2 regions of the Bacillus siamensis genome follow, and region 1 is predicted to be linked to the other one. Evidence: riboswitches for the same ligand, from Rfam matches in the RefSeq annotation. Region 1 holds a riboswitch; the other holds the start of a gene.
What was found. A riboswitch is a leader RNA that binds a small molecule or an ion and turns the genes downstream of it on or off. The one in region 1 is predicted to bind S-adenosylmethionine.
Positions count from the first base shown of each region.

Region 2: another riboswitch for S-adenosylmethionine. It lies ahead of ABDB98_RS18490 (5-methyltetrahydropteroyltriglutamate--homocysteine S-methyltransferase); the one in region 1 lies ahead of ABDB98_RS09630 (2-hydroxyacid dehydrogenase).

Region 1 covers NZ_CP155579.1:2,003,840-2,015,911, forward strand. The annotation lists gene gltB (glutamate synthase large subunit) at 1-340, opposite strand, end outside; gene ABDB98_RS09585 (LysR family transcriptional regulator) at 486-1,388, shown strand; gene proB (glutamate 5-kinase) at 1,447-2,565, opposite strand; gene proC (pyrroline-5-carboxylate reductase) at 2,587-3,435, opposite strand; gene rtp (replication termination protein) at 3,611-3,979, opposite strand; gene ABDB98_RS09605 (3-ketoacyl-ACP reductase) at 4,264-4,980, opposite strand; gene ABDB98_RS09610 (DUF948 domain-containing protein) at 5,109-5,414, shown strand; gene ABDB98_RS09615 (hypothetical protein) at 5,479-6,240, shown strand; gene ABDB98_RS09620 (RbtT/DalT/CsbX family MFS transporter) at 6,271-7,518, opposite strand; gene ABDB98_RS09625 (FGGY-family carbohydrate kinase) at 7,556-9,034, opposite strand; gene ABDB98_RS09630 (2-hydroxyacid dehydrogenase) at 9,027-10,043, opposite strand; SAM riboswitch class I at 10,165-10,257, opposite strand; gene ABDB98_RS09635 (molybdopterin oxidoreductase family protein) at 10,404-12,072, shown strand, end outside.
Region 2 covers NZ_CP155579.1:3,718,795-3,725,264, reverse strand. The annotation lists gene ABDB98_RS18495 (putative RNA methyltransferase) at 317-1,198, shown strand; gene ABDB98_RS18490 (5-methyltetrahydropteroyltriglutamate--homocysteine S-methyltransferase) at 1,233-2,369, opposite strand; SAM riboswitch class I at 2,448-2,534, opposite strand; gene ABDB98_RS18485 (LURP-one-related/scramblase family protein) at 2,619-3,095, opposite strand; gene ABDB98_RS18480 (hypothetical protein) at 3,198-3,365, opposite strand; gene pepT (peptidase T) at 3,944-5,176, opposite strand; gene galE (UDP-glucose 4-epimerase GalE) at 5,370-6,386, shown strand; gene ABDB98_RS18465 (DUF4352 domain-containing protein) at 6,433-6,470, opposite strand, start outside.

The DNA of each region.
Region 1 (12,072 bases):
CATTTACCTGTTTTTCGATCTTTTTTCTTTCCTCTTCATTTTGCGAGAAAAAGACCATTCCTACCCCGTAACGGCCTTTTTCAGGCAGCTTCATTTCTCCGCACTCTTTCTTAAAAAATGCATCAGGGATCTGAACCATCAGGCCGGCGCCGTCTCCCGTATTCGGGTCACTGCCCTGTCCTCCTCTGTGATCCAGCTGGCAAAGCATCTGCAGTCCTTTTTTGACAATGTCATGTGAAGGTTTCCCTTTTAAATGGGCATACAAGCCGATTCCGCATGCATCATGCTCAAATTCCGGACGGTAGAGACCTTGTGCTTTCGGCATTTGATTGTAAGTCATAATTCCTCTCCCCCGATCAGTTTCCGTTAATTATCGGTCATAAAATCTGACAACTTTAAATTAATTGTAAGTTTTCAAAACAATATAAACAATATATAATTTAGATCAAATACATCTCAAAATGAGATAGATAGGTGTGAACGCAATGGAATTACGCCAGCTTCGGTATTTTATGGAGGTAGCAGAACGGGAGCATGTGTCAGAAGCGGCTGATCATCTGCATGTCGCCCAATCCGCCATCAGCAGGCAGATTGCAAATCTTGAAGAAGAGCTGAAGGTCACTTTATTTGAACGGGAAGGCAGAAATATTAAGTTAACGCCGATCGGCAAACAATTTTTAGAACATGTTAAAACAGCGATGAAAGCAATTGATTACGCGAAGGAACAAATCGATGAATATCTTGATCCTAATCGCGGAACCGTCAAAATAGGATTTCCGACGAGCCTTGCAAGTCAGCTTTTGCCGACAGTGATTTCAGCATTTAAAGAGGAGCACCCGAACGTTGAGTTTTTGCTCCGCCAAGGATCTTATAAGTTTTTAATTGAAGCCGTTAGAAACAGGGACATAGATGCGGCGCTTCTCGGCCCCGTTCCGACGGAATTTCCCGACATAACAGGCAATATCTTATTCACAGAAAAGATTTACGCGCTTGTTCCGCTGCATCATCCGCTTGCCAAACAAAAAAATATTCATTTAATTGATCTGCGCGGCGACCAATTTGTTTTATTTCCTGAAGGATTTATTCTCCGCAATATGGCGATTGACGCTTGCAGACAGGCTGGCTTTGCGCCGCTTGTATCAACGGAGGGCGAGGATTTAGATGCCATTAAAGGATTAGTCTCCGCAGGCATGGGCGTTACTTTATTACCTGAAAGCACCTTTGCGGAAACCACACCTCGGTTCACGGTCAAAATTCCGATTGAATTCCCTCAAGTGAAGCGCACCGTAGGCATTATTAAGCCAAAAGGCAGAGAACTGGCTCCGTCTGCGAATGATTTCTATCATTTTGTCATTCAATTTTTCTCCAAACTTGAACAATATCAATAAAAACAAACCCGAGCTTCAAAACGAAGCCTCGGGCTTTGCCATGTTTTATTGATTTTTCTCAGCCGATCGGGATGGACAGTTCAACGTGGCAGACAAACGCTTCCGGATCGATGACTGATTGACCGGTCTGTTTATGCGGCGTTTCTTTATATGTCTTCAGCTGAGCTGAGGAATAATTGACGATGCCGAGCCCAAGCTCTTCTCCCTGCTGATCAAGCAGTCTGACAACCGCCCCGCTGCTGAATCTGCCGTTAATCTGTTCGATATCCTGCGGTGAGAGCGCCACATTTCCGTTCGCTATATCGCGGCTGCTTTTCTTCTCCATCACAATCTCGCCTTCGGGGCCGGAATTAAATGCAAGCCATTGTTCTTTGTGGTTTAACGGGAGGGTTCCTTCCGCTTCAAAATAAGTTCCTTCAGCCGCCTCTTCTACCGCTTGAAGCAGAATGTCCGGGGTATTAGCCTGCCCGAGAAAGCCTTTAATACCGGAGGCCATCACAATTTTAAAAGCATCCAGCTTTGAACGCATTCCGCCGGTTCCCATCTCACTCCCGGCATCTCCCGCGCTTGCTTCTATTTCCGGGGTGATGTCACTTACATGTCTGATTCGTGCCGCTTCCGGGTTGCTGCGCGGATTATCATCATATAATCCGTCGATATCTGATAAAATCACAAGCATATCGGCATCAATTAAGCCTGCGACCTTTGCCGCGAGTGTATCATTATCACCGAATTTCAGCCGATTGACTGTGACGGTGTCATTTTCATTAATAATCGGAATAATGCCTCGTTCCAAAAGGACGTTCATTGTATTGCGGACATTATGATAGCGGTATTCATCAGAAAAGTCGCTTCTTGTAATTAAAATTTGTGACGCGACATAACCGTGCGCTAAAAACAGCTTTGAATAAGCTTCCATTAATAATCCCTGCCCGATGGAAGCAGAAGCCTGTTTTTCAGGGAGGCTTTCCGGTTTCTGAATAAAGCCGAGCTTCCGATAACCTGCCGCCACTGCGCCGGAAGATACTAAAATCACTTCATAGCCGCTGTCTTTCAGCTGTGCGATTTGATCCACCAATGTCTCCAGTTTTCTTCTGCTGATTTCTCCGTGCAGGCTCGTCAGTGAGCTGCTGCCGATTTTCACCGCGATTCTTTTGATCTCCGTCCGAGACGTCACTGTATCACTCCTGTTTTTATTTTATAGTGCTGCTGTTTTTTCAATTGTTTTGCTGATCTCAATAGAACGTTCGGTCGCATGTTTAATGGCTTTGGCAATGGCTTCCCCGCCGCCTTCAGACCTGAGCGCATCAAGGCCGGCTGCAGTCGTGCCGTTTGGAGAGGTGATGTTTTCTCGAAGCACATCCGGTTTTTCCCCCGTCTCCATCAGCATTTTGGCTGCGCCTAATAATGTTTGCACGCCGATTTTGCGGGACAGTTGTTTTTCTAAGCCGGCTTCTTCACCTGCTTTTTCGATAAACTCCATTAAATAATAAAAGTACGCCGGTCCGCTGCCTGCGATGCCGGTGAAAATGTCCATCTGATCTTCCTTGATCACATATACTTCACCGAGACATTCCAGAAGGGATACCGCAGTCTGTGCTGAACTTTGAGAGACATGGTCTCCGAAAGCCGCAGCTGTTGCCGATTCGCCGATCATGCTGGATGTGTTCGGCATGACTCTTACAACCGGCTGATTCTCATGTAATGATTGTTGTATAAATGAGGTTGTTATGCCTGCCAAGACAGACAGGATGATTTGATGAGGTTGAATACGCCGTTTCAGCGTCTCCAGAGCGATTTCAGCATCCTTCGGTTTCATAGCTAAAATAAAGATATCAATGTCTTCGGTTTTCATGCTGTCAAAAGCCGTGCCTTGAATTCCGTATTGATGTTCCAATTCAGCGAGTCGCTCTGTATTTCGGCGGTTTGTCACGCAGATGTTTTGATTGGGAATTTTTTTTGCGCGGACCATGCCTGATATCATTCCTTCAGCCATTGATCCTGCTCCTATAAAAGCAACTTTCTTTTGATCTAAGATCGGTAACATCTCCCTTGTTCGTATTTTGTTCGCATTTTCACACGTTTTTTATGTTATCATGTCAGGAGTCAATGTCAAGTTTGAAGGTTTTATTGATATGTATTGTTCCGATCCTGTTATTATGTATAATGAATCACAGAACACCCCGCCTGAGCCCGGGCGGCGGGGTGTGTTCCGGACAGATTTAAAAATTATCGGAAAGGGCTTTTTCTATCAGCTTTTTGCAGCGGTCAAGCTCTGTCTTCAGCTGTTTTTTGTAAAGCTTCGCAGCTTCATAGTCTTTAAATTGATAGAGAACGACTTCCTGGAGTTTGGCTCCTTCTTTTTTGACCTTTACCTGTTTTAAGATCCCGTCATCCAAGAGTTCGTGGAGTGAACGGTATACCTCAGTATGATTCGGCTTGAAACCGATGGGTTTAAATTCGGAGCGCAGCACCTCGAGAAGCTTCAGTCCGTAAAGCCGTTCCTGCTCTGTCATTGTAATCATGTAAAGCTTTAAAAAAGCCCTTTGTTTCACTAAAAAACCGGTTGAACTTCTTTTTTCTTCTTTCAATATGTGCACACCCTTTCCTCTAACAAATTATTCCATGTACTAAATATTCTCTTTATATTCCGTTTCCCCTTTTATTGTGCGAACAGTTTAATTTGTATTGATTTGTTTTTTTGAACGGCGGAGAAAAAATATAATTGAACATTTGGTACATAGTTTATTTAGTTTAAATTATAACTGATATCGGTTTCTTTTTCATTCCTTTTTTCGCACAAATCCTTTATATCTGCTCATTCAGTTTTAAGGAAACAAAAAAAGACCTGTCTAAAAAGACAGATCCCGTTTTTTTAAGGATTGGTTGACCATAAACCGGCGGTTTTGACGAAAATGCGCGGATGTAATTTCAATTGAGCAACCATATATTCTGCAAGATCCTCAGGCTGCATGACTTTTTCCGGATTGCCGTCTGTCAGATTTAATTCAATTGACATATCGCTGGCAACCGTGCTCGGAGTCATTGCGCTGACACGGATATTGTGTTTTCTCACTTCCTGCATGAGAGATTCAGTCAGACCGAGAACGGCAAATTTCGAAGCGCTGTACGCACTTGTCGCCGCGGCGCCTCTTTGGCCAGCCGTAGAGGAAATATTAATGATATCTCCTGATTTTCTTTCAATCATTTCAGGAAGAACGGCGCGTGTCACATGGTACACACCCATTACATTCACTTGAATGATGTCTTCCCACTCTTCTGGCGTAAGATCTAAAAATCCGCCGAATTTGCTGATTCCGGCATTGTTAATCAGGATGTCAATCTCACCGAGATCTTCTTTAATAGAAGCGACGGCTTGTTCGACCTCTTTTTGACTTTTTACATCGGCAGAAGCGAATGATGCCTTTACACCAAGGGCTTCCACTTCTTCTGCAACCTTTTTAACATTTGCTTCAGTGCGGCCGATTAAACCGATATTGACTCCTTCTTTCGCTAAAGCAATAGCGGCGGCGCGGCCGATTCCTCTGCCCGCACCCGTGATAAGAGCCGTTTTGTTCTGTATGCTTTCCATGTCTTTCACCCTTTCTGAATGTCCTTATGTACGATTTCACATTATAAGCAGAAAAAAAACAATTAGCAAATAAAACGATTCAACGGTCTCCATAAAGGGTATCAACTGAAAAAAGGAGTGAAAAGCAGATGATTATCATTTTGTATATCAGTGCTGCCGTTGCGGCCGCCGCCTTGGTTTATTTAGCCGTATCAGCCGTGCGTTTTAAAAGAAACACAGCGCCTGATATAAAGAAGATTAACGTCACGGCAGCGTCCATGCAGACGTCCGTTGAAGAAATCAAAACAGAAACCCGTCTGTTATCACAAAAGCAGAAAGAACTGCAGGAAGACTTTCTCACTAAAAAAACAGCCGTGCAAACGACGGCTGCCGAAGCAAAAGGAACGCCTCATGTTCTGAAGATGCTCTGGAACGCCGGTAAAAGCGATTTATGAGCCTGCATGCCATCCGCCGTTTTTGCTGACACTAAGAGAATGAGCGGGTTCAAGGAGGCATAATATGATTTGCAATCATGAGCGGCTTGCACATTTTTTGCGCCAGCTTAAAGCATTATCATCTTCGGGAGAATTTACAAAATCGGATTTGCTGACTCCGGAGTTCCATTTAGCAAAGGACGGAGATCTGGATATGTATTATTCGCCTCATAATGAGTATATCAACCCTCATGCTGCAGTTGTCATCTCCGGAATTACACCCGGTTTTTTTCAGATGCAGCGTGCTTACAAAGCAGCGGCACAGCTTTTAAAAAACGGCGAATCTCTTGAGATGATAGCATATGAGACAAAAAAAGCGGCCGGGCTTTCCGGTTCCATGAGGCAGCACATGATCGAAATGCTTAATGAATGCGGTCTGCCGGCCGCCCTCCGAGTTGAGAATTCATCCAGTTTATTTGGTTCAAAACGGGAGCTGCTTCATACGACATCCGTTATCAAACACCCTGTTTTTTATCAACAGAAAAACTATACGGGACATCGGCCGCCCATCAGCAGGTCAGGCCTTCTCAGCCGTTATGCGCTGAAATATTTTCCGGACGAAATAGAAATGATGAAAAAGGACATTCTGCTCGTCCCTCTCGGTAAAGCAGCAGAATCCGCCTGCTGCATGCTGAAGAAGAAGGGGAGGATGAATCATGCATTCATTTTGGAAGGCTTCCCCCATCCGTCCGGCGCAAACGGACATCGTTTCAAACAATTTCACGAAAACAAACAATCGTTACGTGAACAAATTCAGCGCTTTGCCGGGTTTCTTCAGAAGCTGTAAAAAACGCCCCGAGCCTTCAGGGCGTTTCTGTTAAGAAGCATATTCAGGCAATGATTTATCGTGTTTTGCCGTTTTCTCTTCAGGTATTTTAATTTGATTTGTCAGGATTGCACTTGCGAAATAGAGCGCTGCGAAAATCCATACTACGCCTTGTGCGCCGACAAGCCCGATAAACGCCCAGGCAAGCGCGGGTCCGACAAATGCCGACAGGCCCGCGGCCAGATTTAACACAGACATGGCAGCACCTTTATCGCTGCCCGCCGCTGTCGGCACGATAGCTCCGATCGGAACGAATCCGGCCAGAAGCCCTCCCCAAATAAAGCCGACAATGCTGACGAAAAGCAAGTTCCCATGTGATACAACAGGAGCATAATATAATAAAAGGGTAAAAATGCCGCAGCCCGCTCCCCCAAACCACATGACAGTCTTTTTCCAGCCGAACGCATCGCCGACTGCACCGAAGATTAAGTTAAAGACGATATTGCCAAGAAAGATCGTGCCCCAAATCTGCAGCCATACATTTGTAGAAATGCCGTGCTGCGCCATATGCATTGGGAGAAATACCGGAAATCCGTATGTTCCGATACTGTTGATGATCCGAACAATCCCCCCTGAAAGCACACGCGGATTTTCAGCAAGGATGGTGATTCCTTTCATTAATTCCTGCACCTTTTCCTGTTTACTTGCTTTTTTCTTTTCAAAGCGGTCCCTATTTAAAATCAAAGCAAAAAACGCGCCGAGGCATACCCAAAAAATCGAACTCCACAGCGTATTCAAATAGCCGAAAGATTTGATGGCCCAGCTAGAATACCAGGCTCCGAATACAAACATGCCGCAGCAATAAGCAATCCAGAACCAGCCGACCGCCGTACTGAGCTTGCTTTTCGGCGACCGGTAAATCACCCATGTCAAAAAAGAATAGGCAAACAGCGGATAGCCCAGCCCTTTAATAAAATACGTGACATACATCACCGGCAAATTAAGATTTTCAAATCCGTATGCGATAAACGCGGCTGTTCCGATAACATAAAATAACAGCCCCATAAACATCGTCCGCTTTGCGCCGAAGGCTTCGAGACAGACGCCTGAAAACCAAGACGCCACAGCGAGAGCAATACCGTAAACCGTAAACAGGGATGCTGATTGCTGTACCGTCAAGCCGTTTTCAACTAAAAACGGGCTGAGCCAGCCTTGTTCAAGGCCGTCCCCCATCATAAACAGCACGACCCCTAAAAATCCCCAGGCAAGCTGTTTCGGAATTCCTATTTTATTAAGCATTTTTTGTTCCTCCTCAGCAATCTTTCATGTTGTCATCTCATCCCCAAGTCAGGCTTTCACCGCTGGGCTGAAAATGCGCAAATAATTTTTGCGTCTGTTTCCATTCTTCATATAGGAAGAGATCCGTCTGATCTGATTCCGGTTCAATTACCTTTATGCGGTTCGAAAGTTCTTCTTTCACACCGAGAGCTTCGTTGCAGATCATCGCCGCCCCCATTACGGATGCCTGGCTGAAGCCTTCTCTCTTATAAATCTTCTTTTGCAGAAGGTTAGCAAGAAACTGTGTCAACGCATCACTTTGGAAACCGCCGCCGCACACCTTCACTTCATTTTGTGAAAAGGAAGTCACCTCTGTTAACGCCTCATAGTTCCATTTGATTGAAAAAGCGATTTCCATCAGAGCGGCTTTGACAAAATGCGCTCGGCTTAAACTTTGGGACAGCGGGGCATCAAAAATAAATCCGCCTTTTGCGAGTGCGTTTTTCTCAGACGATAAATAGGAGCCTAACGCTGAAACACAAGCTTGATCATGTTTCGGCAGACTGGCGATTTCCCGTTCCATGACGCTGTAGGATTCATTCGGATAAAAAATGGATTTTAATTTTTGATAATTGAGTCCCGTTACACCCGGATTCGTTTCAAGAAGCCATTGACCTTCTTCTGTATGGCAATTCAGCCATGCATTCTCTAAACTTTCGGTTCCGGTCTCCGCTGTTATCTTTGTAATCGGCGTCGTTGTGCCGGATACGATGACGATATCTCCGGGCTTTGCATCTGCACTTTTGATGGCAAGCTGTGTGTCTCCCCCGCCTGCAATTACAGGCACTCTTTCAGAAAGACCGAGAACCGCCGCTTTCTTAAACGTTAACATTCCGACAACCGTCCCAGATCGGACGAGTGAAGGAAGAATGGCAGAAGGCACCCCGAAGATGCTGCATAATTTCTCTGACCACGCCTTTTTCCTTACGTCAAACAGCAGTGTTTCAGCGGCCTGTGACGGTTCATAGCTTAAAATACCGCTCAGCTCAAATGTCACCCAGTCACTGATGCTTGTGATGTACTTCACTTCTTTCCATAAAGACGGCTGTCTAGCTTTTAATCCGACAAGTTTCATGGCGGAAAATAAAGCGCTCGGAAGACGTCCGGTTTGCTGCTGCACTTCTTCTTTTGTCTCAATCCCGTCTTCCCATTCACGGCCTCTGTTATCAATGTTGGGCAAACCGAGAAATGCCTTTTTACCTTTATTGATTAGAACAATTCCCTGCCTCTGGCTTGTAGAGGTGATTCCGATTAATGTAATATGTGGGCTTTTGGCAATAACCTTCCTTGCCATAGCGCTGATTTGCTTCCATAACCCTTCCGGTGAGAAATATCGTCCGTCCGGATAAAGCGGATCCGTCACATATTCAATGTCTTCCCTTTCAAGCGCGATCACTTCGCCGCCGGCAGTCACGACCGCGACTCGCGCATTCCCCGTCCCGATGTCAAATACAAGGTAGCCTTTTTGTTCAGCCATTACAGCCTCCTCCTTCCGTTTCAAGTTCTCTTTTGTTATAAAGTTCACGTATTGAGCAGGTTTGATCTTGTTTCCATTTGAAAAGCGCTTCATTTAAAATCTTCACATGATGATCTTCCACTTCAAATGTTGCGCCCGCTAAATGGGGAGTCGCTAACACATTCGGCAAAGAGATCAATTCATAATCAGAAGATTCAGGCGGTTCATGATAAAACACGTCAAGAATCGCTCCTTTAATCCGCCGTTCTTTCAGCACCCGCAGCAGCTCTTTTCTGTCTGTAACCGCCGCTCTTGATGTATTGACAAAAACAGCTTCTTGCTTCATCAATTGAAAATGCCGGGCGCCGATCAGGCCGATGGTTTCTTCGATGCGCGGCAAATGAACGGAGACAATATCACTTTCAGAAAATACCCGTTCAATCGTCGTTTTTTCATACTCCCGGTTCTCATGATTGACAAAGGGGTCATAGTACAGCACCTTGCAGTCAAAAGCCGTCAATAGCCGGGCGATTCTCTGTCCGACAGCTCCGAAACCGATAAGGCCGACTGTTTTCCCCGTCAGCTCATTTCCCCTGAATTTGACGTAAGCCTGCAAATAATCACCATTCCACTTCCCGTCCTTCAGCCACTGATGAGAAGAATACGTGTGGCGCAAAAACGAAATGACATTTCCGATAAACATTTCAGCAACAGCCTGGGCATTGCGGGCCGGTGTATAAAAGACAGGGATTTTTCTTTTAGTCGCCGCCGTGATATCCACATTAGACGGCATCCCTCTGCAGACGCCGATAAAAGCGGAATCCGGCAATATATCAATCACTCGCTCTGATACCTCATCAAGTTCGGTAATAAGCCCCGACGCGTTTGTCTCTTGAATCATCTGGATTAATTCATCTTCCCGATAGGCCCGGCCGTGCTTCTTCCACGGCAGGTGCACAGTCCGCCCGAACAGATCTGTCAGCTCCTTCAGCCCCTCGTCGTGATAGGGTGCGGTAATTAAAACCGTCATGGTGCAAAACATCCTTTTCACATAAATTTTTTCACAAAAAAATCTCTTTCCCCGAAGAAGGAAAGAGATTCATATACCGTCTTTATCCGCTTGAAGCGCACAAATATGTATAGACCATTCTTTCCTATCTTTCAAGCATACGCTTGCTGGAATTGGCACAATAAATGTTGCCGAGGTTTCATAGGGCCAGTCCCTCCACCTCTCTTGATAGAAAATAAAATGATGAAATTGTCAGGCTTTTAAAAGAATAAACTCATCATAGATAAGTCTTTCCGTGATGTCAACACTTTTTTTCTGAATTGACGATCTATTTCGAAATGTTATAATGCTTACAATATAAAAAAAGAGGAGAAATGGGCTATGAATTCTGCTGCAAAACAGCCAAACGGGGTCTTTAAGTCGGTGTGCTCACTGGACTGTCCCGATCAATGCGGCTTACTTGTGACAAAAAAGGACGGAAAAATCGTTAACATTCAGGGAGACCCGGATCACCCCGTCACATCAGGGAATATTTGCAACAAAGTCAGACACATGGCTGAGCGCATTTATGATGAAAAACGTTTAACCGTCCCGTTAAAACGGATCGGCGAAAAAGGTGAAGCCGTGTTTGCGCCTATTTCATGGGACGAAGCAATCAATACGATCAGTGCGCGCTGGAAAGAGCTTATTGCCGAAGAAGGAGCGGAAAGCATTCTCCCGTACAGCTTTTACGGTAATATGGGAAAACTGGCGGCAGAGGGAATGGACCGCCGTTTTTTCCACCGACTCGGGGCGAGCCAGCTCGAACGGACGATCTGCAGCAAAGCCGGATCTGAGGGCTATAACTATACAATGGGAGAAGGCGCAGGTACTGATCCGGAAGAGACCATACATGCAAAGCTCTTTATTTTTTGGGGAATCAATGCCGTCAGCACGAATATGCATCAGGTCATGATTGCTCAAAAAGCCCGGAAAAAAGGAGCTAAAATTGTCGTTATCGATGTACATAAGAACCAAATAGGCCGGCTTGCCGATTGGTTTATTCCCATTCGCCCCGGCACAGATGCCGCACTCGCTCTCGGTATCATGCATGTTTTATTTGCCGAGAACCTTCACGATGAAGCATTTCTCACAGAATACACCGAAGGCAGTGAAGAATTAAAAGCGCATGTCAAACAGTATGATCCGGAAACGGTTTCTGTTATGACAGGCGTTAAAGCAGACGATATCAGACGCCTTGCGAGAATGTACGGGGAAACCTCCCCTTCCCTTATCAGAATCGGAAACGGCATTCAGCACCATGACAATGGCGGTATGATCGTCCGCACCGTCGCCTGCCTTCCGGCTGTGACAGGACAGTGGCTCCGCACCGGGGGAGGCGCAATCAAGCACAACAGCGCGGTATTAAACTATAACAGACAAGCGCTCCAGCGGCCTGATCTGCTTTACGGCAGGAAGCCAAGATCATTTAATATGAACAGGCTCGGAAGCGTTCTTTTAGAAACAAAACCGCCCGTGCGTTCCTTGTTTATTTACGGAACCAATCCCGCGGTAGTTGCGCCGGAAGCGAATAAAGTCAGAAAAGGCCTGCAGCGGGACGATTTATTTACAGTCGTTCACGATCTGTTTTTAACGGAAACCGCCAAATATGCGGATATCGTGCTCCCTGCTGCATCCGCTTTTGAAAACACGGATTTTTACACGTCTTACTGGCACCATTTTATTCAGCTGCAAAAACCGGTGATCGAACCATATGGGGACAGCAAATCGAATACGGAAGTGTTCCGTTTGCTTGCCGGGGCGATGGGCTTTACCGAGCAGGAGCTTCAGGATTCCGATGAAAAATTAATCAGACAGGCGCTGGACTTTCCCGCCAATCCGTATATCGAGGATATTGATTACGATTCGCTTTCATCCCATTCTTTCATGAGAGCCAACCGGAAAAAAACGCTTTTTCCGGGCAAGCTCAAGACGCCGAGCGGAAAAATTGAGTTATATTCTGAAAAGATGAAACAAGACGGTTATCCGGCGCTGCCGACGCACATCCCTC
Region 2 (6,470 bases), 1.7 Mb from region 1:
ATATTTTCAAAATAATAAATTTATATTATAAATAAAGAAAATAAAGGATATGTAAAAGTAATTGGATAATAAAGGTATAAAACGCCCCTGAAATCCGTTCCGGTTCATTGTAAAGACTGGATGCAGCTGGTAAAATGGATCTGAGGGCACAGCCTTCAAAAGGCGGCAGAAAAGGGGTCATTTTCGTGATCATCCAGTTCATTCGTTACAGATAATGAGAGGTATAGATAAATAGGTTAAACCTTCCAATTTGGCAAGGTTTATTTGTCTATGCCTTTTTCATTTCATCAAAATAACGAATGAATGAGGTGTTTTTTTGGCGTCGATGAAAAGAAAACGCGCGGAATTACTGCAATCATGCCAGTCCGTATTCAGATGTCCGCTATGCCGTACGGCCATGGCGGTCTCCCAAAATCAAAGCTTGATATGCGCAAACGGGCATACATTTGATATATCAAAACAAGGATATGTGAATTTCCTCAATAAAGCGGTCAAAACACGCTATGACAGGCAGCTGTTTGAAGCGAGACGCGAGCTTTTTGACAGCCGGGAGTTTTTTGCGCCGGTTCAAAAAGAGATCGCCGGCATCATCAGCCGTACGCAATCTCCGCAAAAACAGGCGGCGGTATTGGATGCGGGATGCGGAGAGGGCTCTCATTTAGCCGCCGTATGCCGATTGCTGCAGCCCGCTTTTTCTGTGACGGGAATCGGCATTGATCTCTCGAAAGAAGGTGTGCTGCATGCGGCAAAGGGCTTCGGGGATCAAATGGTTTTTGCCGTCGCTGATGTGGCGGATGCGCCGTTTGCCGACAGCCGTTTTGATGTCGTGATGTCTGTTTTATCACCTTGGAATTATAAAGAATGCAGCAGGCTTTTACGAAAGGGCGGCACAGTCATTAAAGCGGTGCCGCGGCGTGATTATTTGAAGGAAGTAAGGGAATTCTTTCCCGGAGACAGTCCCCGGCGGAATGACACCGCCGATTCAGCGGCCTGCCGTTTCCAAGCGGGCTTTCAAACCTTTGATCGCAAACGGCTGCGTTACACGAAGACGTTATCGCAGCCTGATCTTGAATGGCTTGTGAAAATGACGCCCTTAACATGGAAATGTACTGAAGAAAGCATTCAGCGGTTTATCGGCCGAAAAGCGGCTGATATCACGATAGATATCGAAGTTTTAATCGGGACCGATCCGCTGTAAAACGGAAAAGACACGCTTATAGCGTGTCTTTTTTTTATTTCCAGACTTCACCGGCGATGTCGACGACATGGCGCAGTTTTGCCCATTGCTGTTCTTCTGTGATCAGGTTTCCTTCCTCAGTGGAAGCGAATCCGCATTGCGGGCTGAGGCAAAGCTGATCCAGGCTGACATATTGAGAAGCTTCTTCAATCCGGCGTTTAACCGCGTCCTTGTCTTCGAGATCGCCGTGTTTCGACGTAATCAAACCGAGCACAAGCTGAAGATCAGAGCGTTTGACATAACGGAGCGGTTCAAAGCCGCCGGAGCGGGAATCATCATATTCCAAGAACAATCCGTCAAGGTCAAGCCCGTCAAAAATCGTTTCCGCCGCCGCATCATATCCGCCTTCAGCCGTCCATGTGGACTGGAAGTTGCCGCGGCAGATATGCATCGTAACCTTCAAGTCGGCAGGACGATCCTTAATGGCGTCATTAATAGAAGCTGCGAACAGCCTGCGCAGCTCATCCGGCGTCGTTCCGAATGCTTCAATCTGGCGAAGCCCCGCTTCCGATAAGAAAACGGCCCATGCGGTGTCATCGAGCTGAAGATAGCGGCATCCGGCGTTATAGAAAGCTTGAATCGCTTTTTTATACGCCTTTGAAACATCATGCTGAAATTGTTTGTAATCATTCTGATACGCTGCTTTTTCCAATTTTCCGCGGAAAAACAGCATATTCGGGCTTGGAATCGTCATTTTTGGAACAGCATCGCCGGCAATGCTGTGAAGAAATTTATAATCTTCGAGCATCGGATGCTGAGAAAAATCAATATCTCCCGTTACTTTAATGCCGCGCGCTTTCGTCTGTACATTGTGAAACTGAATGCCGCTATCTGGCGTAAACGCTTCGACGCCGTCTAAGTTTTCGAGAAAATCAAAATGCCACCAGGCCCGGCGGAATTCGCCGTCAGTCACGACATTGAGGCCGGTTTCTTTCTGCTTTTTCACGCTGCGGATGATTTCTTGGTTTTCGATTTCGCGCAGCTGTTCTGCCGAAATCTCACCCGCCGCTCTTTGCAGGCGGGCTTGCTTCACAGCCGCCGGCCGGAGCAGGCTTCCGACCTGATCCGCGCGAAACGGCGGGTTTTTTCTAAGAAGAGTGTGCAATGGTTGTTCTGTGTTTTGCTGTGACATGAACGATTCCTTCTTTCCTCAATGAAATATAAAAAGCTCTTCCCTTGGATAGGGAAGAGCTTGCGTCCGCAAATCTCAACCTTATCTTCAGGATTTAGCACCATTCTGCTGAACAGCGGTTGCCGGGTATCATAGGGCCAGTCCCTCCACCTCTCTTGATAAGGAAATATGCTATTTTTCAGAATAAACTGTAATACTCTTAATCTTAGTATATTATCTTATATTGTCAATATATTTCGATAAATATTTTTATTTATCACCCTCAAATAGAATCATATCTATTACGATTGCGATCGCAAGACAAAGAACAATATCCTCTTCATTTTCAATCTCCAAATGATAAGAATCGCCCCAGCTCATCCATGATTTGGTGACGGTCATCCGGTTTGATTTCCCGTCTGTCACTTGAAAATTCCGTCCCCACACATCGCCGGTAATATCCCAGCCGACTCCGGAAATTTCAAATTTCGGTTTGAAAAACGTCATTTTCTTGATGACTTGGCATACAGGCTTGCCGCCGACGGAAATTTCGTAACGGGGAACGAGCGACATCAGTTTCTGACTGACGCTGGCGAGCGTGCGGCCGTCCAAATCAGTCAGCTTCAATTCATCACCGAAAGAAAACAGCTTTCCTTCAACATTGTAGACTTCTTTTCCGCTTTCAAGAAACACTTGAAACCGATTCTTAAACGTAAACATCCGCTCTTTGATATAAAAATGATACATAAAAAAACTCCTTTTTTATGTTGTACGTAAAAAGGAGACGGATGGTTTCATATTGGAGGGGTGCACAAAAAAAGGCTGCCGATTTTGCGGCAGCTGTCGTTTTTATGATAGCGGCATCCGGCGTTTCTGACGGATCGCATTTAAATCAATGATGTTATTCGTGTCGGCAGCTGTCACCAGCGGGCTTGTCTTTGGCGTTTTCCGGCGGTTGTCCTTACTGAAAGAGAAAACCAGGTATCCTGTCAAAGCAGCAAAAATAAGTAGCATCATTTTACATACCTCCCAAAAAAAGTTTTGGTATTATTATTGTACGAAAAAACAAACGAAAAGTATTCAAACAATTGTCACTTTTTTAAAAAATAAAGACATTTTCCGTAAAAATGACTATGATCTGCGGTTGATTTTGCTCTTGTTGTGGTTCTATAGATTGTATCGGCTGCTAAGTGATGATCGTTTATATAACTTTTCGACTATTTTTTGACAGTGCCGAATTAACTAATACAGTGTTTTCGTTTGCCTTGTGTTATTCAGTACCCTAAAAAATCCTGCGATATGCAAAATAACTGCTTCTAACGGAAGATTATGATTTGATAGCGCTTTCCTTATTTTTTGTAAGAAAACGAGATGTTATCTCACAAAAAATCGTCTGAACATTTTCCGCAGCTTTTTAAAAGGGTTCGATTTCGTCTCCAGAACGCGGGGGTCTTTTAAGGTTTTTTTTAATTCATTTGCTACAGTGCCTCTTGCCATAGTCTTCACTCCTTCTTTCCATTTCATACCTTATATACGGAAAGAAAGAAGGAAAGGTTTCATGTGAAAGAAAAAAACCAAAGCAGGGAGCTTTGGTTTTACGCGCGTTCTTCAAACAGTCTGGCGATCTCAATAATGACGTTTACCGCCTTTTCCATATGGTCGACGGAAATGTATTCATATTTTCCGTGGAAGTTTTCGCCGCCCGTGAAGATGTTCGGTGTCGGCAGTCCCATGTAAGAGAGCTGTGATCCGTCAGTTCCGCCCCGGATCGGTTCGATAATTGGTTCGATGCCGAGGTTTTTCATGGCTTGATAGGCGATGTCGACAATTTCTTTGACCGGTTCGATTTTTTCTCTCATGTTGTAATATTGATCATGCAGTTCAAGCTTGATGCTTTCCTTGCCGTATTTAGCCGCAAGCGCGTCGGCGGTTTTCTGCATAAATTCTTTTCGTTCTGTAAAGCGGTCTCTGTCAAAGTCTCTGATGATGTACGACAGGGCGGCTTCAGAAACGTCTCCGTTCATTGAATTTAAGTGATAGAAGCCTTCATACCCTTCCGTATATTCCGGCGCTTCTTCTTTCGGCAGCGCGTGATGAAATTCCATCGCGATTTTTGAAGCGTTGACCATTTTGTTTTTCGCCGTTCCGGGGTGAACGCTTTTTCCGTAACAAGTAAGCTTTGCGGAGGCTGCATTAAAGCTTTCATATTGCAGTTCTCCGAGGGGGCCTCCGTCTATCGTGTAGGCGAATGCGGCGTTGAAGCGGCCGACATCGAATTTGTGAGGCCCTCTGCCGATTTCTTCATCCGGCGTGAATGCGACCCGGATCGTCCCGTGTTTGATGTCCGGATGTTTGATCAAGTACGCCATTGCCGTCATGATTTCGGCAATGCCCGCTTTGTTGTCGGCTCCGAGCAGCGTCGTGCCGTCGGTTGTAATCAGCGTCTGGCCTTTATAGCGGGAAAGCTCCGGGAACTGCTCAGGCGACAGGATGACGTTGAGTTTGTCATTCAGAACGATATCATGTCCGTCATAGCTTTCAATAATCTGAGGATTCACATTTTTTCCGGTGAAATCAGTCGCTGTATCTACGTGGGCCAGAAAACCGATCGTCGGCACGTCTTTATCCGTATTTGCCGGAAGAGTCGCCATGACGTATCCATTGTCATCGACTGTGATTTCTTTCATGCCGATCGACTTTAATTCATCTGCCAGCATGTTGGCCAATGTGAGCTGTCCGGGGGTGGATGGGCAGTTTTCATTGTTTTCGTCAGACTGTGTATCGACTTTTACATAAGAAGTAAAGCGTTCAATGATTTCGTTTTTCATACCGTCATCTCCTTTGTCTTATCTTACCATGTGCGGGGGAAGGATTTCTATTTCACAACCCGTTTGAATTACGCGAATGAAAACAAAATATGAAGAAACAATGACTAAACGATTAAACTTTCTGAAAATGGATGATAGAGGAAGAAAAAACCGATATAATATGGTCAATTCATTCAATAGGGAGGCTTTCTTCATGGCGATTTTAGTGACAGGCGGAGCGGGTTATATCGGAAGCCACACATGTGTCGAGCTGTTAAACAGCGGCTATGACATCGTGGTTCTGGATAATCTGTCAAATAGTTCACCGGAAGCATTGGAGCGTGTGAAAGACATTACCGGAAAAGGGCTTGTGTTTTATGAAGCGGATCTCCTTGACCGTGACGCCGTTCACCGGGTGTTTGCTGCAAATGAGATTGAAGCCGTCATTCATTTTGCGGGTTTAAAAGCGGTCGGTGAGTCTGTGGCTGTTCCGCTCCGTTATTATCATAATAATCTGACGGGGACGTTTATTTTATGTGAAGCCATGCAGGCACACGGTGTGAAAAAAATCGTCTTCAGCTCATCAGCGACGGTTTACGGCGTTCCGGAAACAACGCCGATCACCGAAGATTTTCCGTTAAGTGCGACCAATCCTTACGGGCAGACCAAGCTGATGCTGGAACAGATTTTGCGCGATCTGCATAAGGCGGACCCTGAATGGAGCATTGCGCTGCTCCGCTACTTTAATCCGTTCGGCGCGCATCCGAGCGGCCGGATCGGAGAAGACCCGAACGGCATCCCGAATAATTTAATGCCGTACGTCGCCCAAGTCGCTGTCGGCAAGCTTGAGCAATTGCAGGTGTTCGGCAATGATTATCCGACAAAGGACGGCACCGGCGTGCGGGATTACATCCATGTCGTTGACCTTGCCGAGGGCCACGTCAGAGCGCTTGAAAAGGTGCTGGACACAACGGGCGCCGACGCCTATAATCTCGGCACGGGAAGAGGCTACAGCGTTCTTGAGATGGTCAAGGCGTTTGAAAAAGTATCGGGAAAAGAAGTGCCGTACCGTTTTGCCGACCGGCGCCCGGGAGACATTGCCGCATGCTTCGCAGACCCGGCAAAAGCGAAGGCAGAATTAGGCTGGGAAGCAAAGCGAGACCTTGAAGAAATGTGCGCCGACTCTTGGAAGTGGCAGTCCTCCAATGTGAACGGGTATCAAAAGGTGTAAAAGGAAAGAGACCTTCAAATGGTGGAGGTCTCTTTTGTTATGATCATTATTTAACTTTTACTTCAACATCGTTGCTGAATTTTA